Regions from separate parts of the Vibrio sp. JCM 18905 genome, predicted to be linked through region 3. Evidence: predicted binding sites of a transcription regulator. Region 3 holds the regulator's gene; each other region holds the start of a gene.
The links. The regulator PurR, encoded in region 3, represses purine synthesis genes. The targets are predictions, from matches to a motif close to TNANGNAAACGTTTNCNTNA.
Positions count from the first base shown of each region.

Region 1: glyA (serine hydroxymethyltransferase) is a predicted target of PurR. The motif match lies at 2,150-2,169, and genes of this name have one in related genera.
Region 2: purL (phosphoribosylformylglycinamidine synthase) is a predicted target of PurR. The motif match lies at 3,941-3,960, and genes of this name have one in related genera.
Region 4: ihfA (integration host factor subunit alpha) is a predicted target of PurR. The motif match lies at 3,822-3,841, and genes of this name have one in related genera.

Region 1 is NZ_AP043879.1:696,776-704,218, reverse strand. Features, by position in the region: gene lipA (lipoyl synthase) at 1-395, shown strand, start outside; gene glyA (serine hydroxymethyltransferase) at 843-2,093, opposite strand; gene ACZ5ZC_RS11405 (YitT family protein) at 2,441-3,043, shown strand; gene ACZ5ZC_RS11400 (winged helix-turn-helix domain-containing protein) at 3,134-4,654, shown strand; gene ACZ5ZC_RS11395 (hypothetical protein) at 4,786-5,685, shown strand; gene treC (alpha,alpha-phosphotrehalase) at 5,787-7,443, opposite strand, start outside.
Region 2 is NZ_AP043879.1:642,594-650,036, reverse strand. Features, by position in the region: gene purL (phosphoribosylformylglycinamidine synthase) at 1-3,799, opposite strand, end outside; gene mltF (membrane-bound lytic murein transglycosylase MltF) at 4,099-5,676, shown strand; gene tadA (tRNA adenosine(34) deaminase TadA) at 6,265-6,774, opposite strand; gene ACZ5ZC_RS11155 (AbgT family transporter) at 7,029-7,443, opposite strand, start outside.
Region 3 is NZ_AP043879.1:1,056,359-1,063,801, reverse strand. Features, by position in the region: gene torR (two-component system response regulator TorR) at 1-135, opposite strand, end outside; gene torD (molecular chaperone TorD) at 402-1,049, shown strand; gene purR (HTH-type transcriptional repressor PurR) at 1,515-2,519, shown strand; cyclic di-GMP riboswitch class I at 2,805-2,894, shown strand; gene ACZ5ZC_RS13140 (TfoX/Sxy family DNA transformation protein) at 3,011-3,601, shown strand; gene ACZ5ZC_RS13135 (TVP38/TMEM64 family protein) at 3,717-4,403, shown strand; gene ACZ5ZC_RS13130 (hypothetical protein) at 4,424-4,744, shown strand; gene ACZ5ZC_RS13125 (alpha/beta fold hydrolase) at 4,782-5,585, opposite strand; gene glgA (glycogen synthase GlgA) at 5,696-7,153, opposite strand; gene glgC (glucose-1-phosphate adenylyltransferase) at 7,143-7,443, opposite strand, start outside.
Region 4 is NZ_AP043879.1:1,325,053-1,332,495, forward strand. Features, by position in the region: gene pheT (phenylalanine--tRNA ligase subunit beta) at 1-2,386, shown strand, start outside; gene ACZ5ZC_RS14315 (AEC family transporter) at 2,603-3,484, opposite strand; gene ihfA (integration host factor subunit alpha) at 4,018-4,314, shown strand; gene ACZ5ZC_RS14325 (RelA/SpoT domain-containing protein) at 4,438-5,217, opposite strand; gene ACZ5ZC_RS14330 (thiopurine S-methyltransferase) at 5,534-6,184, shown strand; gene purT (formate-dependent phosphoribosylglycinamide formyltransferase) at 6,256-7,431, opposite strand.

The sequences.
Region 1 (7,443 bases), 360 kb from region 3:
TCAACCACAACCTAGAAACAGCGCCACGTCTTTACCGTAAAGCTCGCCCAGGTGCAAACTACAAGTGGTCGCTGGAGCTTCTTAAGAAGTTCAAAGAGCAGCATCCAAATGTACCGACCAAATCTGGTTTGATGATGGGTCTTGGTGAAACCAAAGAAGAAATCATCGAAGTACTGAAAGATCTACGCGCACACGGCGTAACGATGCTGACTCTAGGTCAGTACTTAGCGCCAAGCCGTCACCACTTGCCAGTAGAGCGTTACGTTCCGCCATCAGAGTTTGACGAGCTAAAAGAAGTTGCACTAGAGCTTGGCTTCACGCACGCAGCGTGCGGTCCATTTGTCCGCTCTTCTTACCATGCCGATATGCAGGCTCAAGGCATCGAGATTAAGTAAGCTCTCGTTTGTTTTCAAAAGAAAGGTTGGCTCAGTGCCAACCTTTTTTGTATCTGTCAAATGATGATAAAAAGCCATTCTACCTCCGTCATTCTGAACAGCGAGGAACGAGCGTGATTGAGAATCAGTTTCCAACGTACTGATGATTTTTAGGGAAACTCTGAGTAAAAGAGTGTGCCTCAACAATATTCCTGATCTCGCCTAGGCTCGTCGGAATGACGTGGTTTGGATATATTGAAAAGGGACAGTGTTGGTAGCCATCTCCTTATCACACACTCTTCGCTATATCTCATTCCAAACGCCAGACAAACAAAAAGGCCCTCAATTGAGGACCTTTAGTATATCAATGTTCAAAATAGATGAGTCGAGTTCTAGGAGAACACACGGAGTTTGCGCGAGCAAGTGAGTATGTTCGACACCGAAATTGACTCATTCTATGAAGAATAGTTAGGCGTAAACCGGTAGACGCTTACAAATTTCGAGCACTTTCTGTTTAGTCGCTTCGATAACTTCTTCGTTGCCGATGTTATCTAGAACGTCACACATCCAGTTTGCTAGCTCTTTTGCGTCTTCTTCAGTGAAGCCACGACGAGTGATCGCTGGCGTACCTACACGAATACCAGACGTTACGAATGGGCTGCGTGGGTCATTTGGTACTGAGTTTTTGTTCACTGTGATGTTTGCTGCACCTAGTGCCGCGTCTGCATCTTTACCAGTGATGTCTTTGTCGATCAGGTCCACAAGGAACAAGTGGTTTTCTGTGCCGTTAGATACGATTTTGTAGCCACGCTCTTGGAATTGACCAACCATTGCTTTTGCGTTTTTCACTACGCGAGCTTGGTAAGCTTTGAACTCTGGCTCCATCGCTTCTTTGAACGCTACTGCTTTACCAGCGATAACGTGCATTAGAGGGCCACCTTGACCACCAGGGAACACTGCTGAGTTCAATTTCTTGTACATATCTTCGCCAGCATTTGACAAGATAAGACCACCGCGAGGACCTGCTAGTGTTTTGTGTGTTGTTGTTGTTACTACGTGAGCGTGTGGAACAGGTGTTGGGTATTCGCCTGCTGCGATAAGACCCGCTACGTGCGCCATATCAACGAAAAGGTAAGCATCTACTTTGTCAGCGATTTCACGCATGCGCTTCCAATCAACGATTTGCGAGTAAGCAGAGAAACCACCGATGATCATCTTAGGCTTGTGCTCAAGCGCTAGCTGTTCCATCTCGTCGTAGTTGATTTGACCCGCTTCATCGATACCGTAAGGGATAACGTTGTAGTGCTTACCAGAGAAGTTTACTGGAGAACCGTGAGTCAGGTGACCACCGTGCGCTAGGCTCATGCCTAGAACTGTATCGCCTGGGTTAAGAAGCGCCATGTAAACCGCGCTGTTTGCTTGAGAACCTGAGTGAGGCTGTACGTTCGCGTATTCACAACCGAACAGTTTGCATGCACGGTCGATAGCAAGTTGTTCCGCTTTATCTACGTACTCACAACCGCCGTAGTAACGCTTGCCTGGGTAGCCTTCAGCGTATTTGTTCGTTAGCTGAGAACCTTGCGCCTCCATTACACGTGGGCTTGTGTAGTTTTCAGAAGCGATAAGTTCAATGTGTTCTTCCTGGCGAAGAGTTTCTTCCTGGATAGCTGCGAACAGTTCCGCATCGTAATCTGCGATGTTCATATCACGCTTAAGCATCTGTATCTCCTGACTCAGATTAGTACTGAAAGTTGCAAAAAAACTGTTGAATGACCCTACGCAAACGTTTTCGTCACCCTAATGGCGCGCATTCTACATAATTTGATCTGGGTCATAAAGAGAAATTTATAATTTTTCTCATGCAGTTTTTTCATGATGGCAAGCAATCTGTATCACGCCCGCATTGCAATTGCATAACGACGATCTATTGCCTGTCAATTTTGTGCTTTACACCCTGTAAAACAGCAATTACATAGGTTTACCGTAAATTTTACCCTCTAGCTACCGAAAAGATCATCTTTTTACTACTATGCACGCCTTATTTATCACTAATGACTGCAACATTGATGGAAAAACACTCATTAAAAGAAGACTGGATAGCGATTCTCACGGGTACCTTTTTGGTAGCTCAAGGCGTTTTCTTTCTCCAATCCGCAAACCTCCTAACAGGGGGTACGACAGGATTGGCTCTGCTTATTAGCCAATTTACACCTTTTACGTTTGGTGTGCTGTACTTTTTAGCAAACAGTCCCTTTTACTTGCTAGCATGGAAACGCTTCGGCCGTCATTTCGCCATTAATAGTGCCATTTCTGGCGCTTTGGTTTCTATCTTTGCCGATCATCTTTATTTGCTAATCTCGCTCGAATCGGTAAATGAAGTTTATTGTGCCGTCGCAGGTGGGCTTTTAATGGGACTCGGTATGCTGATCTTGTTCCGACATCGCTCCAGCTTAGGTGGCTTTAACGTGCTGTGTTTATTTATTCAGGACAAATTTGGCATTTCAGTTGGCAAAAGCCAAATGGCAATCGATGCGTGCATCCTGTTTGCGTCATTCTTCTTTGTCACTCCAGAAGTAATTGGTCTTTCGATTTTGGGCGCGTTTGCACTGAATGTCGTGTTAGCGATGAACCACAAGCCTCATCGCTACTCCGTGACCTACGGCTCATAAACTTTTGATGATAATTGGAGCGCAATTTATAAGATTTCGCGCTCCAATCGCTATATAATATTTCGCCATTTCCAAATAACGCGGTGCGGTATGCGCGATTTTTTGCAACAAGCCAAACAAACTCACAGTTGTATTACGATTGGCGAGTTGGTCTATAATCCGAAGACACAAACTCTTCATCAAGACACTGTCGCGATTGATCTCGAACCTCGTACCATTGAGTTATTAGAGCTGCTGCTAACCAGCGTGGGACATCCGCTTTCTGCCGATACCATTATCGAAACTATTTGGCAGAGCAAATTCATCTCTAAGAATGTACTCACTAACCGCATTAGCACCTTACGTGCGCTGCTACAACAGCATCTCCCCGAGTACGATGCGACTAAGCTCTTGGTCACTTATCCTCGCAAAGGTTACTTTCTAAACCCAGCGAATATCCGTTTAGTGCCACCAGCGAAAAACCATCGACGCGTTATCACAGCTCAAGTTACGAACCGTAAGAACATCAAGCTGATTTTTGCTTATAGCTTATGTGCCGTACTTACGGTTTGTAGCGTGACGCTCGCAAGCTTGTTATGGCAACGCCAAGAGATTTCAACGCAACAAACACGTCATCAGTTACTTATCCCCAAAGTCGAACTGCTGCTCAACCGTGTCGATGCGATTGGCTCCCAAGCAAGAAAGTATCGCATACTGGTCAAAGCCATCTTGCTGCAACAACAGGTCGAATATCCATACACCGACATCGCCAACCAAGACGCTCCCAGTTACTTTCTTGATCCTATCGGTCATACGCCGTATTTCCCTGGCGCGCGAAACATGCAGACCAGTGATTACGAACTCAACATAGAGTTAAAAGACGGCGCAGAGCAAGGCACCTTGAAAGCTCAGATGAACCTTATTTATCCTGCGACGGGGAAACTGGCGTTTCGCAACGAATACACACTGCACTTATCCGACCTACAATCGGATATCTTCCAAATTCACTCAGATGTCGCGCAATACTTCAACTTGCCTGCACCTTCGGCAAGCACATGGCAACTGTCAGACGTTCACCAAAAAATGCTGTTTGAGAATGTCTTTTCTAACCAACCTCTACAACAAGCTGATGAGTTTGCAGCTATCACAACCGCAAGGCATCTCGCTTTGTACGAGCAAGAACCTCAAAAGCTGGAGGCGTATTTGACGCAAGTGCAGTCGTCGTTCGATGTTTTGCCAGATGAGCTAAGCCTCTGGTTGGGCGTATTGCATTTCAAACTAGGTAACCTAGACCGAGCAAAAGTTCTGCTGACCACTCCAGATGGCGACTCACGTATTCAAAACGCGCTGATTTATACGTTTGTGTCTCACATCGCTTATAAACAAAACAAACTCGAACAGTTCCGTCTCAACTACATGGAATCACTGGTGGCACTGCTGCGCGTTTTACCGTCCGAGACATTGTTTGAACGTCTTTCTCAATCTGAATCGAAAGAGACTTGCCTTCAACCATGGAAAACGTTGCATGTCAGTTTGACCGATCAAGAAATTATCAGCCGATGGAAAGCGCTCATCAACGAGTATTGCACCAACGTAGCTAACGAAATAAGCCCAAATAAAACAAAGACTTAAATATAAAATTAAGCTTTCATTAAGCCCTATTAGCTTTTGTTTTTTGCCCTTTTTAGCTCACTAAACTTAGCATGCTCGCATTCAAGCAACGGCCCAACATGAAGCGGCCTAATCAATCAGGAATGTAAACCATGCTAAACAAAATGACGCTTATCGCAGCAGCAACTCTGGCTCTTTACGGCTGTGGCGGTGGTTCGTCTTCTGGCAGTGCTAATCCAAACAAAGTGCCTCAAGAAAGTTTCGACGTCGCGATTCAACACTCAATCTTCGCTCCCACGCCAAGCACACAACTAAACTACGCGTTTAGCCTGGATGGCCAACCTGAAGGCGAGATGAAACTGAGCTTCCAAGCGATGGATAACGAGCAATTGTTGGCAGCGTTGGCACAAATCCCAAACAGTGAGGCAATGGTCCTGTTGGTTAATGACTTGGTGAACTACGGCGCCAAACAGTTCTACTATTCTGACGAACAGTACAACGACGATGAAGAGAGCAATACACTTTATTTTGCAGGCTCTGATGGCGCACTTCATGAAGTCACCGACGCTTATTCCATTAACCAGCAGTTTGTTGCCATGCTGATGCACAGCAGCCCTATTTTCCGTCTCAACGGTGACGACGTAAAAGAGAAAAGCCCGAACATTGATATCGGTGAAGAGACCATATCTCTGCAAACCACTCTAACAGGCTACGCAGTTCACAACCTACTAGACAGTTTTGAAGATCATGAGTGGGTGCAAAACCTGCCAATGACAGCATCTTGCCAAGTGGTTTGGCAGCAGCAAATCCGAGAGACTGGCGTACGTAAAACGTTCTCGATTTCAAGCAAGAAAATTGAAGCGGCGTACCTGACGGAAGAGAATACTTACAACCTAAACTGCGATGGTATGGACTCAATGGAGTTCGCCACTTCGGCAGAACGTTGGTTTAACCCGAGCTTAGGTCTGATTGAGCAAATCGAGCTGCTAAAAGTACAACAAGTACAAATCAACGAAGAGAAAGTGCTGCTAACAGCAATTGAAACAAAATAAGCCTGTACTCCACAAGTATCTCGCATCTCAATAAAAAAGGCTTTGGGGAGCACACCAAAGCCTTTATCTCGAACATCAATCTTAGGGGGTGACACCCGAGTTTATTCTTCTATCAATAAAATACGAGTTTCGTAAGGTCGTAATACTTGATGGTTTGACGCGACTGCACTCGCTGAGTTTTGATAGTTAGATAGCAAGTTTTTCGCTTTACTCATATCAAAACGCTCTGGCAGAACGCATTCCACCTCTTCAGCGTAGTAATTGTTGATACACAGCAGCGTTTGTTTGTCGTTCTGGCGAGCGTAAGCAAAAATGCGTTGATGCTCTGGCAATAAATCTTCATAACGGCCATCGGTGATCACCGGAACCTGTTTACGTAGCTCAATTAAACGTTTGTAGAAATAGAACACCGAGTTTAAATCAGCAACCGCAGCTTCTGCGTTGATTTCAGAGTAGTTCTGCGCCACTTCAAGCCACGGTGTTCCTTCGGTAAAACCGGCGTGCTTTTGGCTGTTCCATTGCATTGGCGTACGTGAGTTATCACGCGACTTCTGCGCCAAAATCGCCATCATCTCCTCGTGTGATACGCCATCACGGTTGACCATGATGTCGTACATGTTGGTGCTTTCTACGTCGCGGTACTGGCTGATATCAGTGTAACCTGGGTTGATCATACCAATCTCTTCACCTTGGTAAACATAAGGTGTGCCTTGCATCATGTGTACAGACGCCGCCAACATTTTGGCTGATTCGACGCGGTATTGTTTATCATCGCCTAAGCGGCTGACCACACGAGGTTGGTCGTGGTTACACCAGAACAGCGCCCCCCACCCTTTGCCATTTAAGCCCGTTTGCCAATGGTTGAAGATCTGCTTTAACTGAATGAAATCAAACGGCGCTTTGGTCCATTTTTCACCATTCGGATAATCCACTTTCAGGTGGTGGAAGTTGAACACCATGGATAGCTCTTTGCCGTCTAGCGAAGAGTATTGCTGGCAGTGCTCTAGCGTGGTGGAAGACATTTCACCCACCGTCACGCTGCCGTACTTTTGGAACACGGCTTCGCTGATTTCTTGCAGATATTCGTGCACGCGAGGACCATCAGTATAGAAACGACGGCCATCGCCAATATCATCGCTTGGGAAATCTTGTTGTTTAGAAATCAGGTTGATGACATCAAGACGGAAACCATCCACGCCTTTGTCTGCCCAGAAGCTGATGACTTCTTTCACTTCTTCACGCACCACTGGGTTTTCCCAGTTTAAGTCCGCCTGCTCTTTAGCAAAAAGGTGCAAGTAGTACTGCCCTGTCGCTTCATCCAATTTCCAAGCATTGCCTCCAAACTTCGATTGCCAGTTGTTGGGCTCTGCGCCATCAACCGGATCTTTCCAGATGTAGTAATCACGGTATGGGCTGTTTTTGTCCCCTAACGCGGATTGGAACCAATGATGCTCAGTCGAAGTATGGTTGACCACGATGTCCATGATGATTCGAATGCCCAACTGATGAGCCTCTGCCAACAGGGTATCGAAATCTTGCATCGTGCCGAACTCGGGGTTGACCGCGTAGTAATCGGAGATGTCATAACCGTTATCAACCATTGGAGACTGATACACTGGCGTCAGCCAAATCGCATCCACACCGAGGTGTTTTAGATAATCCAGTTTAGAAATGATCCCTTTAATGTCGCCCGTGCCTTTACTGCCGCTGTCACAAAAGCTTTTTGGGTAAATTTGATAGATGGTTGCGGTTTTCCAC
Region 2 (7,443 bases), 410 kb from region 3:
ATACGCGCTCTGGGTGAGGCATCATGATAGTTACGCGACCGTCTGCTGTTGTTAAACCGGTAATCGCGTTTGGCGAACCGTTCGGGTTGTTCGGGTATTGTTGTGTTGGGTTACCGAGGTTATCCACGTAACGAACCGTAACCGTACCTGATGCTTCAATCGCTGCTAGGTGCTCTGCATCACGTACTTCTACACGCCCTTCACCGTGGGAAACCGCGATTGGCATGCGCGAACCAGCCATTCCGTCGAAGAATACAGAATCAGATTTCTGAACTTCAACTAGGCTAAAGCGCGCTTCAAAACGCTCAGATTCGTTACGAACAAAACGTGGCCACAAGTCTGCACCCGGGATAAGTTCTTTCAGGTTAGAAAGCATCTGACAACCGTTACATACACCTAAAGAGAACGTCTCTTTACGGTTGAAGAAGGCTTGGAACTGTTCACGGGCTTGTGCGTTAAACAGGATAGACTTAGCCCAACCCTCACCCGCACCTAGTACGTCGCCGTAAGAGAAGCCACCACAAGCTACTAGGCCATGGTATTCATCCAGTACCGCTTGACCCGTTAGGATATCGCTCATATGGATGTCGGTTGCCTCAAAGCCTGCGCGGTCAAACGCTGCTGCCATTTCGACGTGGGAGTTAACACCCTGCTCACGTAGAATCGCCATCTTAGGTTTAGCACCTTTCGCAATGTACGGTGCTGCAACGTCTTCATTTACGTCGAAGCTGAGCTTAACGTTTAGACCCGGGTCAGAGTTGTCTTTCTTAGCTTCGTGCTCTTGGTCAGCACACGCTGGGTTATCACGTAGCGCCTGCATCTTATGCGTTGTTTCAGCCCAGATAACACGTAGTTCGGTACGTGAACGTTCAAGCACAACTGCATCACCAGAAGTGATAATAAAGTCGTCTGAAGCGTTAACTGAACCAATCACATGTGAACATGCCTCTAAGCCGTTTGCCGCCAGAGTAGATAGAACTGAATCCAGATCATCATTCTTAACTTGAACAACCGCACCTAGCTCTTCGTTAAATAGAACGGCTAGCGCATCATCACCCAGCTCTGCGATGTTCGCTTTTACGCCACAATGACCCGCGAACGCCATCTCAGCCAGTGTAACAAACAGACCACCGTCGCCTTTATCGTGGTAAGCCACTAGCTTGTCATCACGTACTAACGCTTGCATTGCATCAAAGAAGCCTTTTAGCTGCTCAGCGTTATCTACGTCAGCAGGTTTGTCACCCAGCTGTTTGTATACTTGTGCCAATGCTGTCGCACCTAAGCGGTTTTTGCCGTTACCCAAGTCAACAAGAACTAGAGAAGTATCGCCTTTGTCAGTGCGTAGTTGTGGAGTCACGGTCTTACGTACGTCTTCCACACGACCAAATGCCGTGATAACTAGAGACAGTGGAGAAGTGACTTCTTTACTCTCGCCGTTCTCTTCCCACTTGGTTTTCATCGACATGGAGTCTTTACCAACTGGGATCGTCAAACCTAATGCAGGACAGAGCTCTTCACCCACCGCTTTGACTGCTTCATAAAGACCGGCATCTTCACCTGGGTGACCCGCTGGCGACATCCAGTTCGCAGACAGTTTAATGTGTTTAATATCACCGATGTCTGTTGCCGCAATGTTCGTTAGTGACTCACCAACCGCTAGGCGAGCCGATGCACCAAAGTCTAGTAATGCCACTGGCGTGCGCTCACCCATCGACATTGCTTCGCCGTGGTAAGTGTCATAGCTTGCCGCTGTTACTGCACAGTTTGCTACTGGTACCTGCCAAGGGCCAACCATTTGATCACGAGCAACCAGACCCGTTACTGTTCGGTCACCGATAGTAATTAGGAATGTTTTTTCTGCAACCGCTGGAAGACGAAGTACGCGATCCACCGCTTCATTAAGCTCAATACCATCACGAACAATGGCAGGGCTTTCCACCTTTAGTGTGGTTGCGTCGCGGTGCATCTTCGGTGGCTTACCAAGCAGTATATCCATTGGCATATCAATTGGCGTATTGTCGAAGTGAGAATCTTCTAGCGTTAGATGACGCTCTTCAGTTGCCACACCAACCACTGCATATGGTGCGCGTTCACGCTTACAGATTGCATCGAATGCTTCCATGTTTTCTGGCGCTACCGCAAGAACGTAACGTTCCTGTGATTCATTACACCAAATTTCTAGCGGACTCATGCCCGGCTCATCGTTTGGTACATCACGTAACTGGAACTTACCGCCACGCTCACCGTCGTCGACAAGTTCAGGCAATGCGTTAGAGATACCGCCAGCGCCCACATCGTGGATAAATGCGATTGGGTTGTCGTCGCCTAGCTGCCAACAACGGTCGATCACTTCCTGACAGCGACGCTCCATCTCTGGGTTTTCACGCTGTACTGAAGCAAAGTCCAGATCTTCTGCTGACTGACCAGACGCCATTGAGGACGCCGCGCCACCACCAAGACCGATGTTCATTGCCGGACCACCAAGTACGATTAAACTCGCACCCACTGGAATTTCTTTCTTCTGCACGTGTTCGTCACGAATGTTACCCATACCACCAGCAATCATGATTGGTTTGTGGTAACCACGGATTTCTTCACCCGCGTGAGAGGTCACTTTTTCTTCGTAAGTACGGAAGTAACCCAATAGATTTGGACGACCAAATTCGTTGTTGAATGCCGCGCCGCCTAGAGGACCTTCAAGCATGATGTCTAGCGCGTTAACAATACGACCTGGCTTGCCAAAGTCGGTTTCCCACGGCTGTTCAAAACCAGGAATACGTAAGTTAGAGGTTGTAAAACCAACCAGACCCGCTTTTGGCTTACCGCCGATACCCGTCGCACCTTCGTCACGGATCTCACCGCCTGAACCAGTCGATGCGCCCGGCCATGGAGAGATTGCCGTTGGGTGGTTGTGCGTCTCTACCTTCATCAAGATGTGTGCATCTTCATGGTGGTAAGTGTATTGACGAGATTTAGGGTCTGGGAAGAAACGACCCGCTTTAGAGCCCGTCATAACGGCCGCGTTGTCTTTGTATGCAGACAGCACATAGTCAGGTGTCGTTTCGAACGTGTTTTTGATCATTTTGAACAGAGACTTAGGTTGATCTACCCCGTCGATAGTCCAATCTGCGTTAAAAATTTTGTGGCGACAGTGCTCTGAGTTCGCCTGAGCAAACATCATCAATTCAATGTCGTTTGGGTTACGCCCAAGCTTAGTAAAGTTCTCTACTAAGTAATCAATTTCATCTTCTGCGAGTGCCAAGCCAAGGGAAACGTTTGCTTCTTCAAGCGCAAGACGACCGCCCGCTAAGATATCAACATGCGCCACTGGCTTAGGCTCTGCGACTGTAAACAGCGCTGACGCAGCTTCAAATTCTGTAAATACCGTTTCCATCATGCGGTCATGAATTAACGCTTTGACAGCGCCAACTTGAGCTTCTGATAGAACAACTGAAGATTCGACATAATAAGCCGTACCGCGCTCTAGACGTTTCACTTTATCCAAGCCACAGTTAACAGCGATATCGGTAGATTTAGAAGACCAAGGCGAGATAGTGCCTGGACGAGGCGTAACAAGAAGTAGAAGACCTTCTGGCTCATGCTCTTCGATGGTTGGGCCGTAAGTTAGTAACTTTTCAAGTTTTTCTAACTCTTGGTCATCAAGGTCAGACTTTAGATCGGCAAAGTGCATAAACTCGGCATAAATGCCAGTTACAGGCAGATCTTGTTCACGACAAAGTTCCAGTAGTTTATTAACACGAAACTCAGAAAGAGCTGGGGAGCCACGCAAAATTCTCATGTGCTTAGGTCTCTTATGCAATTGATTAAGGTGATATTGGAATAAATTCAGACACTTAAAATAAGCCCTGTCGAACCTATGCCGATTCCACCTCGTCATTGCGAGCGCATTATATAGCAATTGTTTTTGTGATGTAACATCAAAAGCAACCGTTTGCGTCATTTTTTTTGTCAAATTTGAATTACGACTAAAATGTCGATAAAACACACAATGTCACGCTATAAGTGTGTGATTCACTTTGCCCCATGAGCTCGCTTTGATATAAAGGCAAATAGAAATTTCCTAAGATGTACCTATTAATGCAAATAAGCCAGCTCAACCGACTCAAGCGCAGCGCCCTAATTTTTGTTTCTGTGCTACTACTCTCTGCCTGCCAGATTGAGTCGGAACCCAAAAGTGAATTCGAAAAAATTCAGGAACGTGGCGTGCTTCGTGTTGGCACGCTAAACAATCAGCTTTCCTATTATATTGGTCCCGATGGTCCCGCTGGGTTGGATTACGAATTGGCGCGTCAGTTTGCGGAGCAGCTCGGCGTCAAGCTCGAGATTAAACCTGCCTTTCGCCAAGCCGAGCTTTTTCCTGCTCTTAAGAAAGGAGATATTGATCTCATCGCTACGGGCTTAAATCAAACGTCACAAGCGGTAAAACGCTTTAGACCGGGCCCTGCTTATTATTATGTAAGCCAACAAGTTGTGTATAAAAAGGGGCAACTTCGACCACGTGATATCGAACAGCTGATTGAATACCAAGCATCGAAAGACAGCGAATCAGACGAAGATACAAATGCTGGCGCGCAAACATTAAAGATCGTCGAACAATCGCAATATGTTCCGACCCTAACCGCATTAAAGAAGCAATACCCAGAGCTGCAGTTTGAAATTGTTGGCGATGCTGACACGAGAGACTTACTTAAATATGTATCCACTGGTGAGTTGCGTTTTACTGTGACTGACTCTGTGGAGCTTTCCCTAGCTCAGCGCCTTTACCCCGATCTTGCGCTCGCGTTTGAACTTACAGAAGATCAACCAGTATCGTGGTTTACTCGACGCTCTGAAGACGAAAGTTTGTATGCGATGCTGATAGAGTTTTTCGGTAACATTAAACAATCAGGAGAACTGTCCACTCTCGAAGAGAAGTACATTGGTCATATTGAAGCATTTGACTACGTTGATACTCGCGCATTCATTCGAGCTCTGGATGACAAATTGCCTAAGTGGGCACCTTTATTCCAAAAGTACAGCGAAGAGTTCGACTGGCGCTTAATTGCAGCATTGGCGTATCAAGAATCACACTGGAAGCCAGCGGCAAAATCGCCAACGGGTGTTAGAGGGATGATGATGCTTACTCTGCCAACAGCGAAAAGCGTCGGGGTAACAAACCGTTTAGACCCTGAGCAATCTGTTCGTGGTGGTGTCGAGTACTTACGTCGCATTGTAGGTCGCGTGCCTGATAGCATCAACGAGCATGAAAAAATATGGTTTGCCCTGGCTTCATACAACATTGGCTATGGCCACATGATGGACGCACGACGACTTACTAAAGCGCAAGGTGGCGATCCAAACGCTTGGGCGGATGTAAAAGACAGATTGCCTTTACTGCGTCAGAAGCGTTACTACAGTCAAACTCGCTATGGGTACGCCAGAGGTGATGAAGCGCGTAATTACGTAGAAAATATTCGACGTTACTACCAATCCATCATTGGTCATGTCAGCCAAAGACCAGCGATTGATGAGAATAGCGATGACTTGCAAGTTATCCCGCCGCTCAACCCTGACATTTTGATATCAGGGGCTGTAGAGGCCGTCGTAGAGCAAGTATCAGGTGCTTCTGACGTCACAGTTGAAGAAGACACCGAACAAGAAAGCATTGAAGAATAAACCCGCGGTAAACTAAAAAATGACGAGCCTATGAAGCTCGTCATTTTTGTTGAGTCCTAACGAAAACTTATCTAGAATCAAATATTCTGAGTGACGCCAACCACACTCAACCATTCCTTTGGTTGGTCGCCTTTTCTTCATCGTTAGTAAAACTGATTGCTTTGTAACAGATTGCTTTGTAACCACATGGTTTAGCTCACTTGATGAAGCGGCGCCTTCGGCTACACTCTGCCGAAATAACGTCACTCCTATTATTAAGCATCGTATTGAAATTGTTTGCTGGCTCTGTGCAATGCAGAAGTCAAATGAAGAACGTTTAAACCATACAACGTTTAGTGCGATTATCGAGCCTATTGCCAAGCATCGATGAGCCGCGCTTTACTGGTATAAGTCTTGTCTGCAGGAGGTTTTGAATATGAGAAGACGTAGAGTGCAGTCAAAGCGTTTAAATAACACAGTAGCTGCTATCCGACGTAAACGTAAACTGACATGTATGAAAAAGAAAGTAAGTTCACGTAATCGTGTTTTTGTACATTTAGTCAATCACTAGTGCGTCCAAGCAAACATCTACCACGTTGTAGGTGTTTGCTAGCCCTCACCACTCCCACTACCTTGCTCGCTCTCTCGATTTTCTAATGCTTTTTGTGCTTGCTTCTTCGCTTTAATTTCCTTTCGGCGACGCTTAAAAAACGCTTGTAGCTGAGTGCGGCACTCATCTTCTAGCAGCCCCTTTTCAACTAAGGCGTAATGGTAAGCAGCTTGGCTTTCAAACAAATTAAGCACTGTTCCTGCTGCTCCAGCTTTTAAATCTGGCGCTCCAAAAACAACCCGCTTAACGCGGCTATGCAATAAGGCTCCGGCACACATTGGGCATGGCTCAAGTGTTACATATAACGTCGTATCCAGAAGGCGGTAATTTTCTAGCTTTTGGCCTGCTTTACGCAGTGTTTGGATTTCAGCATGTGCGGTAGCGTCATTAGTACCAATAGAGCGATTCCACCCCTCAGCGATAATTTCACCATCTTTGACAAGCACTGCACCGACAGGTACTTCCCCCTCAGCTTCTGCTTGCTCAGCAAGCACCATCGCTCTGCGCATAAACAATTCATCTTGAGGGGTAAACGGATGGTTAGACAAAGGAGGCTCCAAAGAAACAAAAAACGATTGAAGTCAGGAATTTTATCACCAACTTCGGTTTCACTACAGCAACACATCACGGGACAAAGTTTGCAACTCCAAAAAAAACCTAGTTACAAGACCTATCGATGTTCGTTTTACGAGAACAAAAAAGCGCAGATCGAAGACCTGCGCTTTTCGGCTGCCAATTATCGGCTTTCACACCCTAAACGTTTTTACATTGTGTAAGTGTAAGGAGCTTGAATGCCTAGCGGGATACCAACCATCCAATAAGCAACTAGGAAGATAGACCAACCGATCAGCATTGCGATCGAGAATGGCATCATTAGTGACGCAAGCGTACCGATACCAGCCGACTTCACATAACGCTGACAGTAAACCACTACAAGAGGGAAAAATACCATTAGAGGTGAAATGATGTTCGATACTGAGTCACCCACACGGTAAGCCGCTTGAGAGAGCTCAGGCGAGATACCAACCGCCATTAACATTGGCACTAAGATTGGACCAATTAAAGCCCATTTTGCCGATGCAGAACCAATAAGTAGGTTTACAGACGCAGTTAGAAGGATCATACCAATGATGGTCACTTCACCAGGTAAGTTCATCGCTTTCAGACCTTCTGCACCA
Region 3 (7,443 bases):
GCCCGCTTGCAGGACCTCACGCATTTCTGCGCCACTCTCTGCTTCGCTGACTTGGTAACCCTCATTTTGGAAATATCCCGCAAGCTTACTACGAGTTACAACATCATCTTCTACGACTAATACGTGATAGCTCATTTACACCACTTTTCTGTCTTCTTATTATCCAAGACGTATTCTATTCATAACTAGTAACATTTCTAGTCATAGATACATTAAAAAGCAAGATTTAGCGTTTTTATTGATTCAAAACAAGCTTACCCATCGCCATTAATAAACGTTAATTTTTGACCATAAAACATAATAATTATAGTTACTGCTATTCATTTTAATTGATTACACTTAGGGGATATCCCTAATTGACTTTGTGATGCACAACTTGAAGCATCATTCAGGAGCCCAAGATGCAAGAAGTGAAAGCTTTTAATGAAAAACGCGCTGAAATTTACTGGTGGTTTTCGAGCTTGTTCGCAAAAGAGCTAACAGAGAAAGAGCTGGAAGCCTACCACAGTGTTGAAATTCGCAGTTTTCTAGCAGGTTTAGGTGAAAATGAGTCACTGAAACCAGCCGTTGATAGCCTCGTTGATGCGCTAAACCGATTGCAAGATCGTGAAGACGCTCAATTGGAGCTTGCTGCTGACTTTTGTGAACTGTTTTTGAAGACAGAAAAATACGGCGCTCTTCCTTACGCATCGATGTACATCGGTGAATCAGGTTTGCTGAATGACAAGCCAGCCGAGGAAATGGAAAAGTTGATGGCAGAATTTGGCGTTCAAGTAGATGAAAATCTAAAAGAGCCTGCTGACCACTTAGCCGTTGAACTCGACTTTCTCGGCAACATGATTATCCGCTCAAACGAACTTGAGCAAGAAAAACACATGGAAGAAGCCTTCGTTAAACAAAACGACTTTATCCAGCAACAGTTGATGTCTTGGCTACCTCAGTTTGCAGACAAATGTAAACAATTCGACGAATTTGGGTTCTACTCGAGCGTCGCGAAACTATTAGTTGCATTTTGTAAACTAGACAGCGCTTACCTTCTTGGGGAATAATTGCCGCCTATTTTTAAGGAGCCCGCCTATCGGGCTTCCTGTATACCTGAAATAACTGAATGTAAGTAAGTTGGGTATATTATTCGTTTGCCTTAACTTAGCTCAAAGACGCTTGGTTATTTAGCAGTCAAAATGTGACTTCAAATACACAAATCTCTTGCTGAAAACATTGCTAGTCAGTCCACATAGGGCTAAAATGTGAGCGCAAACGATTAAATATGATTTATATGTAAACCGCTGAAATATAGCGGTTTTTGTGTTTTTTAACAGGTTGATGGCAATTTCTCATCAGATAGAAAAAAGATAAAATTCATCGACCGATGCTGCTACGTACCCTTTTGTCGTGCTTGGACCAACCGCTGCCGAAACACTTAGCGCCAACCTTAGATTGCTGGGTGTAAACCATTAGAGCATCAGGTACATCCAACACGACATATTTCAGTAGCTCGATACAGGACACCATTTATGGCCACTATAAAAGACGTTGCTCGCTTAGCCGGCGTTTCCACTACGACAGTTTCGCACGTTATCAATAAAACGCGTTTCGTTGCAGAAGCAACGCAAGAAAAAGTAATGAAAGCCGTGGACGAGTTGAATTACGCGCCAAGTGCGGTTGCACGCAGCCTAAAGTGCAACTCAACTCGTACGATTGGCATGTTAGTAACGCAGTCAACCAACCTATTCTTCTCAGAAGTGATTGACGGGGTTGAGAGCTACTGTTACCGCCAAGGCTACACTCTGATTCTGTGTAATACGGGTGGGATTTACGAAAAACAACGCGATTACATCCGTATGCTGGCTGAAAAACGTGTTGATGGCATCCTAGTGATGTGTTCTGACTTAACCGAAGAGCTTAAAGAGATGCTTGACCGTCATGCCGACATTCCTAAAGTGGTCATGGATTGGGGTCCAGAAAGCTCACAAGCGGACAAGATCATGGATAACTCAGAAGAAGGTGGCTACATCGCAACCAAACATCTGATCGACAATGGCCATACTGATATTGCTTGTCTAAGCGGTCATTTTGAAAAACTTGCTTGCCAAGAACGCATTGCAGGTTTCCGTCGCGCGATGAGCGAAGCAAACCTAGCTGTAAATGAAGACTGGATCCTTGAAGGTAACTTTGAATGTGATACGGCCGTATTAGTCGCAGATAAAATTACAGCAATGGACAAACGTCCGACAGCGGTATTCTGTTTTAACGACACAATGGCTCTGGGCCTAATGAGCCGACTACAACAAAACGGTATCAAAGTTCCTGATGATATTTCAGTGATCGGCTACGACAACATCGAGCTTGCGGAATACTTCTCTCCACCGTTAACCACTATCCACCAACCTAAACGTCGTGTGGGTAAAAATGCGTTCGAGATCCTACTTGAGCGAATCAAAGATAAAGAACACGAAAAGCGAATTTTCGAAATGCAACCTGAGCTTGTAATTCGAAACACCGTGAAGAAAATGAACTAAAATTCGCCAAATATAACGATGTCAAATAAGCGCTCTAAAAGGGCGCTTATTTTTCATCTCTAAATAACTTTTCCCTGACTTAGGTTTGTTAGACAAAAAATCTCGAATCTCTAAGTCTCTGTTTTATATGTAGGTAAATCACACACCCTCACAACCTCGAGATCATCCCGCCTTATTCTCAAATATGCACAAATATGCGCTTGTCGACACTTTTTATTGAACCAGAATCACACTTTTACGGGTAAAACGTGATGTTAATTCAATATACGAAGTATGCTCATTCTGTCACGCACAGGGCAAACCATTCGAAAGGGTGGGACGCAAAGCCTCCGGCCTGAACCATAATACTATATGGAAGGTAGCGGGGTTACCGATGGCAAGTGTGCAAGCGATGACTTTACCCTGTAATGACATTGCTTTTGCGCATGTTTGCTACTCTCTCGGACCTGACTTTTGGTGGCGTAATATTAATTACACCGAGATAACAAAACATGGATAAACCGATACTCAAAGACTCTATGAAGCTATTTGAGGCACTTGGTAATATCAAGTCGCGCTCAATGTTTGGTGGCTTCGGACTATTCGCTGATGAAACAATGTTTGCACTAGTTGTAAATAATCAGCTTCATATAAGAGCAGACCAACAAACTTCATCTGACTTCGAGAAACAAGGGCTAAAGCCTTACGTTTATAAGAAACGTGGCTTCCCAGTCGTTACTAAGTACTACGCAATTTCCAACGATTTATGGGAGTCTAGCGAACGCTTAATCGAAGTAGCTAACCAATCGTTGAAAAAGGCAAAGCTTGAAAAAGAACAGCAAGCAACTACAAAGCCTAATCGCTTAAAAGATTTGCCTAACTTACGACTGGCTACTGAACGCATGCTAAAAAAAGCAGGCATTGAGTCAGTAGAAAAACTGGAAGAGGAAGGTGCACTTAACGCTTATAAAGCGATAAGAGATACGCACTCTGCAACCGTCAACATTGAACTGTTATGGGCACTAGAAGGTGCTATTAACGGTACTCATTGGAGCGTTGTACCTCAAGCTCGCCGAGATGAGTTGATGAATGGCCTCCAATAAAAGTCGGCCTTAAAAACTATCTTGTAAAACCGCAGTCTAATCTGCGGTTTTTTTGTGAAATTTTTTCGACTTTCCTTCTGTCTTATTACATATATCCCAAATTGGAATCATAAATATGAATAAGAAACTGATATTAGGCCTAATCCTGGTCGCGATCATTATCTTTTTAGGCGTTAACTTTAGTCAGTATTTAACGTTGGAAAATGCAAAAGCCCAACAAGAAGCGCTGACCACATACATCGATCAGAACTTTGTTTTTTCGGCAGCTATTTACTTTTTTGCCTACATTGCAATTACCGCTTTTTCTATTCCTGGGGCTGCAGTGGTTACATTACTTGGTGCGGCTCTATTTGGTTTTTGGACGAGCTTATTACTGGTTTCTTTCGCCAGTACTATGGGTGCAACGCTAGCATTTTTAAGCAGCCGATATTTGCTGCGTGACTGGGTACAAAACAAGTTTGGCAATAAGTTAATCGCAATTAACCAAGGTGTCGAAAAGGACGGTGCATTTTATCTATTTTCCTTGCGTCTCATTCCGGTATTCCCTTTCTTTCTTATCAACTTGTTGATGGGCTTAACGCCAATGTCTGTAGGTCGATTTTACCTTACTAGCCAAGTAGGTATGTTGCCAGGCACTGCAGTTTACTTAAACGCCGGTACTCAGTTAGCAACAATTGAAAGCCTGTCAGGCATTATTTCACCTGCGGTATTGGCCTCTTTTGCGTTACTGGGGCTGTTTCCAATCATCACTAAATGGGTTATGAATAAAGTAAGGCCAACACCGAGTCAGCAAAACTCATAATTAGTAAGTGGACGTGTTTAATGAAAATATTCATTGCTAAAAACCCAGCAGAAGCGCATATCGTGTGCGAATTATTGAAAACCGAGCAAGTCTACTGTGAAGTCCGCGGAGAAGGTATTTTCGGTTTAAAAGGAGAGCTGCCGTTTAGTGATGATACCGATCCTTATGTCTGGCTTTTTGACGCCAAACAACAAGTAAAAGCAGAAGGAATAGTACAAGCCTACCGCAAACAATCCGATGGAAATGAGTATCAAGATTGGCAGTGCCCGAAGTGCCATGAGGTAAACGAGGGGCAGTTTGGTGCTTGTTGGCAATGTGGACATCAAATAGGGGAGCCTTAATAACTCCCCTACTCCTACTCAATCGATTTATTCAGCGCTAAGCAGAAACCGTTTGCTGCTTAATAAATTCGATGGAATGTTGATTGAAATCTTCAGGCCGCTCAACATTACAGACATGACCACAGTTGGGGATCTCTCGTAAAACACTAAGCTTATGCGCCGCAACCATTTCTTTAACAGGCTTAATAAACATGTAATCTCTGTCGCCCATTAAATAGAGTGTGGGAATGGGTAACTCTCGATCTTTAAAATACTTCATTAAAGGATTTACATCAGCAGCAAGAATAAACCAACGTTTAAATTCTTTTTGGCAAAGCTTCTTGGCCTCACGAATAAAAAGATGGCGAGACTCTCGCTGGCTTCTCTGTGGCATAACAATGTACGCAAAAAGTTTGTAGAGCCACATGTACGGCAGAATGTGCTTACAAAAATTACCTAATTTAACCAATATTTGAGAACGAGTATTGAGCCTTGTGACAGCACCACCGAGTACCATTGAACGCACGCGCTCTGCTGATAATTCAGCAAGGTTTCGAACAATAATGGTACCAAGTGACATACCGACAAAATGAGCGGATTGGATCTTTAAATGGTCCAATACTTTCAAAATATCTTGGGTAACTTCCGTAAAGGTATAACGGCTGGCAATGAGCTCTTTAAGTAACTGATTTGACTTTCCATGACCTCTTAAATCGATCAGCAATAAGTTAAAATGTTGCTTGTAAGCTTTGATTTGCTTGAACCAGATAGAAGAGCTACCGCCAGCACCATGCACAAATACAACCCACTCATGACTAGTAGGGTGCAAATAGGTTTTATGAAAAAGTAGCGGCTGGGTCATATTCAAGTATCAAAAAGGTCGTGCTATTGAGTAAAAAGCCATCCTACCACACTCCCCTTACTCAAGATAATAAAGGCACCTCATTCGGTGCCTTTCGTTACAATTTTAAGTCAATTTAACGCCGAATTGTAAAGTTGCAAATAAGCTTCTGCGGCCTTTTGCCAACAAAAATCTTGTTGCATCGCGTGCAACTGTACTTTATTCACTTCAGGTTCGTTTTGAGCATAGAGCAACAATGCCCTTAGCATCGTTAACAACAATGCCTGCGGTGTCGGTTCGAAAAAAACAAACCCCGTCGCTTCAGAAGGGTTCACATCATAATCGTTGACGCTGTCTTTTAGACCACCGACACCACGTACTATCGGCAATGTACCGTAAGCCATACTATAGATTTGATTCAAACCACACGGCTCAAACTCAGAAGGCATCAGAAAGAAATCAGAACCCGCTTCAACGATATGCGCAAGTTCATTATCATAAGCTTCTACGAAGACAAATTTACTAGAAAACTGTGCAGCAACTTCTTCTAGCTGAGCGGCTAGTACAGGGTCTCCGGTCCCAACGACAACTAGTTGAACATCGTGCTTCAAAAAATCGGCCAAAGCAGGCAACAAGTAATGCACACCTTTTTGCTGGGTCAACCGACAAACCATACCGAACATGGCTACATCTTTTTCAGGCAAATTTAGCCGCAGTTGTAATGCTTGTTTACACGCTTTCTTGCCTTGCGTCATACTTTGTTGGTCAGCGCAGTAATTAACTGGCAAGTAAGTATCCGTTTCCGGGTTCCAAGCACTGTAATCACAACCGTTCAAAATACCAACTAAGTCCTGCGCGCGTTGCTGAAACTCCCAAGCCATTCCATGACTGCCAAGCTCTGTTTTGAGTTCCTCTGCGTACGTAGGGCTGACCGCGTTTATCTTATCGGCATTCATTACACCAGCTTTGAGCATAGTAATATGCGTTGCACTCACCGCAGCATCGGGAACGTTTCGACAATGAAACTCTGGCAAGCACTGCACGTCTTCATAACTAAATACGCCTTTAAAGACCGCATTGTGAATTGAAATGACGCTTTTAATATGAGCAAAAAACGGATCATTGCCATACCTGTGCTTGAGCAAAAATGGAACAAGACCAGTGTGCCAATCGTTCGCGTGTATGATATCTGGCTGAAAAGCAAGCTTCGGCAACATGTCTAAACATGCCGCACTAAAAAACGCAAAGCGCTCACCGTTATCGGTATACGCTTGGTTGTTCTCCGCATACATCGATGGTCGATTGAAATACGGCTGACAATCAATCAGATAAACAGGATTTTGACCTAGCATGAGCCGCAGAACTCGATAGTCCGTATGCGGCCATGATGTTAGTTCTGTTTCTAATACAACTTCTGCGTCAGCGAGTTTATCAATACTGCTGTACGCAGGGATGGTAATTCTTACGTCTTGCTGTAGGTTTTGAAGGGCTTCCGGTAGTGCCTTGGCAACGTCTGCCAAGCCACCACTTTTAATGAGACCTTCAACCTCAGAAGCTACAAACAGAATAGATAAGTTGTTAGTAGCCAACTCGAGCTCCTTTCGGAATAACAACAATGCCCTCCTCAGACACGTGGAAGTGTTTTTTATCTTCTTGAAGATTCACACCAATCTGAGTACCAGGAGCAATATCGGCATCCTTATCGACAATCACACGACGTAAAACACAGCCTTCGCCAATTTTCACGTCACCAAGAAGGATACATTCGCTGATATCGCAAGCAGATGCAATATTACTGCGGAACCCAAGCACCGACTTTTCTATTCTTGAGCCTCTGACGTAACTGCCATTACATACCAAACTGTCGATGATCTGAACA
Region 4 (7,443 bases), 270 kb from region 3:
GCTTCGTGAGTGGGTAAACCCAGCGGTTACTACTGACGAACTCACTCATCAAATTACAATGGCCGGCCTAGAGGTAGACGACGTTCTTCCTGTAGCGGGTTCTTTCACTGGCGTTAAAGTGGGTCACGTTGTTGAATGTGGTCAACACCCAGACGCAGACAAACTTCGCGTTACTAAAGTTGACGTGGGTGAAGAAGAGCTTCTAGACATCGTTTGTGGCGCACCTAACTGTCGCCAAGGTCTGAAAGTAGCGGTAGCAACAGTTGGTGCTGTTCTTCCAGGCGATTTCAAAATCAAAAAAGCGAAACTACGTGGCCAGCCATCTCACGGCATGCTTTGTTCGTTCACTGAACTAGGCATTGATGTTGAGTCAGACGGCATCATGGAACTAGCAGAAGACGCAGTAATCGGTACTGATTTCCGTGAATTCCTAGGTCTAGATGACGTAACGGTAGACGTAGATCTAACAGCAAACCGCGCTGACTGTTTCAGCATCCGTGGTTTAGCTCGTGAAGTTGGCGTACTAAACCGTGCTGACGTGACTGAGCCATCAGTAGAAGCAGTTGCGCCTTCAATCGATGATAAAGTGTTTATTGAAGTGAAAGCGCCAGCAGCGTGTCCACGTTACCTAGGTCGTGTAGTTAAGAACGTAAACGTTCAAGCTGAAACGCCACTATGGATGCAAGAGAAACTGCGTCGTTGTGGTATTCGCTCTATCGACCCTGTTGTAGACATCACTAACTATGTTCTTCTAGAGCAAGGTCAACCAATGCACGCATTCGATCTAGCGAAGATCGAAGGTGGCATCGTAGTTCGTATGGCTGAGCAAGGTGAGAAGCTAACACTTCTTGACGGCAGCGAAGCAGAACTAAACGCAGATACATTAGTTGTTGCTGACCACAACAAAGCACTTGCAATCGCAGGTATCTTTGGTGGTGAAGAGTCTGGTGTAACAACTGAGACTAAAGACGTTCTACTAGAGTGTGCATTCTTTGCACCTGACCACATCCGTGGTCGCGCTCGTAGCTACGGTCTGCACACTGATTCTTCAATGCGTTTCGAGCGTGGTGTGGATTACGCACTGCAAGTGAGCGCAATGGAGCGTGCAACTCAGCTTCTTGTTGAAATTTGTGGCGGTGAAGTAGCACCTGTTGTTGCAGTAGAGTCTGAAGCAGACCTACCTAAGCCAAACAAAGTTGCTCTACGTCGTACGAAGCTAGACAACCTACTAGGTCACCACATTGCTGATGCTGACGTAGTAGAAATCCTAGAGCGCCTAGGTTTGACTGTTGAAGCTTCAGAAGAAGGTTGGATGGCAGTAGCGCCAACATGGCGTTTCGATATCGCTATCGAGCAAGACCTGATTGAAGAAGTTGGCCGTATCTACGGTTACGACAACATTCCTAACCAACACCCAGCTGCAGCACTTAAGATGCACAACCACGTTGAAGCGGATCTTCCACTGAAACGCGTTCGTGATCTTCTTGTTGACCGTGGTTACCACGAAGCAATCACATACAGCTTCGTTGAGCCTGAGCAACAAAAGCTAGTGGTACCTGGTGTTGAGCCTCTAGTGCTTCCAAACCCAATTTCTGCAGACATGTCAGCAATGCGTCTTGGTCTTATCCAAGGTCTGCTGAACACGGTTGTTCACAACCAGAAGCGTCAACAGCCACGTGTTCGTCTATTCGAATACGGCCTACGTTTCATCCCATGTGAATCTGCAGAAAACGGCATGCGCCAAGAGCCTATGCTTGCAGGTGTTATTGCTGGTACTCGCGGTGAAGAGCACTGGAATATCGAAACTAACACTGTTGATTTCTTCGACCTTAAGGGCGATCTAGAAGCGATTCTAGAGCTATCTGCGAACGAAAAAGCGTACTCTTTCGCAGCACTGTCACCTGAAAGCAAAAAAGCTAACCCAGCACTTCACCCAGGTCAATCTGCGGCAATCATCGTAGACGGCAAAGAAGTAGGCGTGATCGGTACCGTTCACCCTGAGCTTGAGCGTAAGTTCGGTCTAAACGGTCGTACTATCGTATTCGAAATCGAATGGTCTGCAATCAACAGTAAAGTGATCCCAGAAGCGGTTCAGCTTTCTAAATTCCCATCAAACCGTCGTGACATCGCAGTAGTTGTGGACGAAGCGGTAGCATCTGGTGACATCGTTAATGCTTGTTTAGAGCAAGGTGGCGAGTTCCTTAAAGATGCGAAACTGTTCGACGTGTACGTAGGTAAAGGCGTTGAAGACGGTAAGAAGAGCCTAGCAATCGCTTTGACTCTACAATCAGTTGAGCGCACGCTTGAAGATGCAGATATCGCAGGTGCGGTAGACGCTATCGTTGCTCACGTTTCTGAGAAGTTTGGTGCGTCTCTACGTGACTAAGCGTTAGATGAACTATCTCTCTTAAGAAACTAAAAACCCTGTCAAATCGGCAGGGTTTTTTATGTTGAGCATTGTCTTATTGTGATTCACGTACTAGGCCGTTTACGTCACCTCCCACAACCTCAAAAATCTGGACCAAACTTGAGGTAGCGCTTAATCGAGATTTGGCATATATCGTTTTTCCGCCAACAGACGCTAACGCAAGTTTATTGGCAGCTAGGCGGCGAGTGAGAGGGTATAGCTAAGCAGAAGAGGCAGCGTAAGAATACTGAAAAAGTTGCCAAATAGTACCATTGACGCCACTTTCATGGGCTCTATATTCAGCCTTTCCGCAAATAGGTAATTCATGACGGCTGGTGGCAGCATTGTGAAGAGTACCATCATTTGCAATTGCATCGTTGGAAGGGGAATTAACCAATAAATAAGTGCAAATGCAACCGCCCCAGTTGCAAGCGACTGCACGGTACACAATACACCAACCTTTAAACCATCCACTCTTAAATGACACATTTGTGCCCCCAGGGATAAAAGCATCACGGGTACTGCCGCTTGGCCAAGTAGAGCAGTCGCTTCGTATAAAGGTGCCCATGCCCCCACATTTGACACGTTGAGAAACAGAGCCAACGACGCAGCTAAAAAGATTGGCATCTTGACTATTTGCTTAAAAGGGTTGCCATGACTAAGTAGCATTACACCTAAACTAATGTGCAAGCATGCTGACACGACAAATAGCAGTACTGCTGAGGATAGCGCAATTTCTCCAAACGTATAGGTAAACAAAGGAATAGCAAGGTTTCCGCTATTGCGAAACATATGTGGTGGTGCCCAGGTTTTAAACGACAGTGACGTCAATCGACATACAGGGATCATGAGTAGTGCGGGAACCAAAACCGCGACAATTGCTGCAAAAAGGAGTGGTCCCTGATTCGAGTCTAACGGCATGCTAACGAGCGAAGAAAACACCAGCGCAGGTGTGAAAACCTCAATGTTAATGCGGTTGATTGGACGAAAGTCAGGCTTGATGTAACGACCTACCAAATAGCCGACGCCGACAAGAGCAAAAACAGGGAAAAGAATATTTATGATTTGATTAATCATGGTCGCCTAGATGAAGTGTAAGGAGCTAGTGTGGAGATACACGAAGAACCACATTATCAACCTTTATATATTGCGTCATCGCTGAACAGTGAGAAGCGTGGGTTTAATCAAGCTTTCTAAGCACAGTTACAAAGCCAGGTGGTCATACCATTTAGTTCAATTGTTACGTATCGAGTTACATACAAATCACTGAATTTACGACAAGTTCTATGTCAAGTGTCTGTTAAATAACCAATCTCTGATATTTTTATTAAATAGTGATTAATGTTGATATTTAAACTACTTTTAGTTTTATCGGCTGGATATTTTTCCTATTAAAGAGAAAACAAAAACAAAAATATCAAAATGTTGGCGTTTAACAATAATTTACATAGTGCTATTCCTTTTGTTCGCCAAGAAAAAAGTTGGCGAAAATCATAAGCTTGTCATACACTTCCTGATGTAACCCCGATATGTTGTTGAATTGGTAGGGTAAAACTGCTCTGGCGCTACACTAACGTAGCATTGTTTAACATAGCTTTGAGGAAAGTTTTATGGCGCTCACAAAAGCCGAACTGGCAGAAAACCTGTTTGATAAATTAGGATTTAGTAAGCGGGACGCCAAGGAAACGGTGGAAGTGTTCTTTGAAGAGATTCGTAAGGCACTGGAAAGTGGCGAACAGGTAAAACTGTCAGGTTTTGGTAACTTTGATCTTCGTGACAAGAATGAACGACCTGGTCGTAACCCGAAAACCGGTGAAGATATTCCAATTACTGCTCGACGTGTAGTGACTTTTCGCCCGGGTCAGAAGTTAAAAGCTCGTGTAGAAAACCTGAAGAAAGTACAGTAAGCCGAATAAATGGATCACGCTAAGGCGTGGTCTTTTTTTTGCGTAAAACTTGTGTCGCATATAAACGAAAACCACCGCAATGCGGTGGTTTTTCTGTTTTTGAGTATATCTTAATGATATGGATTACGCTGCTTCTAGGTGCGTTGTTAAGTATGGTTGCCATGCTTGTTGGTACAAGTTTTTAGACTGTGCACGCATGTTGCGAATAGAAGCGAGTTCTAGTTCGCTTAGTTTGCGTTTCTCCATCATCGCTTGGCGTTCTAGTTTCTGGATTTTTTCGTATAGGTCGTGTTCAGGACCGCTTTTCACATCTGCGATGGCTTTTAAGTGCAGTTGAACTTCGGCAACCAGATTTGTCTTTGGTAAACGAACGAGTAAGTTCAAGTCTCTATAGCCTGAAGGACCAGGTTTTTTGAAGCGATTTTTTACTTTAACAATTGTTGTTTCACGCTCTAAGGTTTCATAAATGGAGACTAAGCTCGCGACGTCTTCAGCAACAATCGTGGCACGGGCTAGGTCAGTAATGCGTTCGACTTTTCCATCTAACTCCAAAGCTATTTTTTCTTCTGCTCGTTGTTTGGACTTTACGCCTGCGAAGTATGGCTGAGCATCATTAAGAAGTGCGGTACTTTTACAGATAGTTTCAAGCTCAAATTGTGCTTGGTGAGCTTTGCTGTAAAGAATGTCGAAGTCAGTGTATGGCTGAGTTGGAGTTGCGTCGATTGACTGAATACCATACAAGCCGCTAAGGCTATGTTTAAAGAGTTTCGAACAAACTTCGTTTTGGCTTGTTGAACGATTTTGATCGCCACTCGGCGCTGGGGTAATTGGAAGTGCGGCAAATGCCGGTGCACGGCTAAGTACCAAAAGCATCAATGCTGTAGTACGAAGAAATAAGCTCATTCACTCTCCTTAACTTGCTTGTACTTAGAAAATAGGGAACATAAAGGTCGCTAAGTTCGGCAAATCAGGTACTAACTTATTAATGGGGTCATTACGAAAGATTCCAAGGTTTCAGTTTTGTCTTGAAGTGGAATCGTGCGTTAGATCACCATTTCTCTTTTCTTTATTCTGTTTATCAGACAAAGGCGTGGTTCCTATAAGAACGTTTACATCCTATCACCGCTGTATTAACCAAAGATGAACGGCATAGACAAATTGAAAAAAATCGTTAGTCTTACTTCTCAAAATGAAAATCAGCCGACAAGTAGAAAGTAAAATGAGAGACCAAGAGTTTTGGCATAATAAATGGGCCAGTAATCAAATCGGATTTCACTTGGAAGATGTAAACCCGCTATTACCTGCATATTGGCAACACACAAACCCAAAGCGTGAAGACAAAGTGTTAGTGCCTTTGTGTGGAAAGTCAGAAGACTTGATTTGGTTGGCGATGAAGCATGATTCAGTTGAAGGTGTTGAGCTGAGCCATATCGCTGTTCGTGCCTTTTTTGCTGAACATTTTTATACGCCAACCGTGACGCCTGTTAATGGTATGCACGAGCTTTATCAATTTGATGAGCTCTCTATTTATACTGGGGACTTTTTCACTGCACCAGTATCTCAAGCCGATATCATTTATGATCGCGCCGCGTTGGTTGCTTTACCGAAAGATATGCGAGAGGAGTATGTAGAGCGTCTCAAGCAACTTTTGAATCCAGGCGGTCGTATTTTGCTTGTTACACTCAACTATCCTCAAGAAGAGATGGCAGGGCCTCCATTTAGCGTGCCAGTCGAAGAGATTGAGCAGTTATTTTCAGGTTACAAAGTTACCTGTTTGAACGTAGATGAAGCTGATGAAAACCATCCTAAAATTGCGAAAAAAGGCTTAAGTCGCTTCTCTGAAGAAGTGTACCTAATCGAGAGTGAATAGGTTTTTTTGGTTTGTAAAACGAAATAGCGCAGCAATTTGAGCTGCGCTATTTTTGTATAAGTGGTTCGTATTTAATAAGTGATATTCACTTTTGCTGCACTTTCAACAGCATCTTGAACGGCTTCTTCGGTGGTTTTTCGTCGCGTAAGGACAACACCTAAACGACGGCGACCATCGATTTCTGGCTTGCCGAATAGACGAACTTGCGTTTGAGGTTGAGCTAAGGCTTTGGTTAGGTTGTCAAAGCGAATGTTTGTGGAAGTCCCTTGCCCAAGAATAACGGCCGACGCAGATGGACCATATTGTACGATATTATTAATCGGCATTCCGGTAAATGCACGTACGTGGAGAGCAAACTCAGACATTTCCTGCGAAATCATTGTGACCATGCCTGTATCGTGTGGGCGAGGAGAGACCTCATTGAAAATGACCTTATCGCCTTTAACAAATAACTCTACACCAAAGATGCCGTAGCCACCGAGTGCGTTGACTACTTTCTCTGCCGTGTATTCTGCTGCTTTTACTGCGTTTTCTGACATGGCTTGCGGTTGCCATGATTCGCGGTAGTCGCCATCTTCCTGACGATGGCCAATTGGAGCACAGAAGTGAACACCGTCAACGGCTCTTACAGTCAATAAAGTGATTTCGTAATCGAAGTCGATAAAACCCTCCACGATCACGCGACCTGCACCCGTACGTCCGCCTTCCTGTGCGTAATCCCATGCCTTTGCAACGTCGTCTTCGGTCTTGATGACACTTTGCCCTTTACCTGAAGAGCTCATAACTGGCTTTACTACGCACGGTATGCCTACATGCTCAACCGCGGCTTTGAAGTCTTCAAAAGTATCTGCAAAACGATAAGGTGATGTCGTCAGTTCTAGTTCTTCTGCAGCCAAACGTCGGATACCTTCACGATTCATTGTTAGCTTGGTTGCCTTAGCGGTTGGAACAACATTCAGCCCTTTTTCTTCAAGCTCTACCAGTTTGTCGGTTGCGATAGCTTCGATTTCAGGTACGACGTAAGTAGGTTGTTCCTTCGTAATAACTTCTTCTAAGGCGCTTCCATCTAACATATCGATGACGTAACTACGGTGAGCAACTTGCATCGCTGGAGCATTAGCATAGTGATCACAAGCAATCACTTCTAAACCAAGTCTCTGACATTCAATTGCGACTTCTTTACCGAGTTCGCCAGAGCCTAAAAGTAATACACGGGTAGCATTTGCGCTGGTTGCAGTGCCAAACATAGTGTTCCCTTA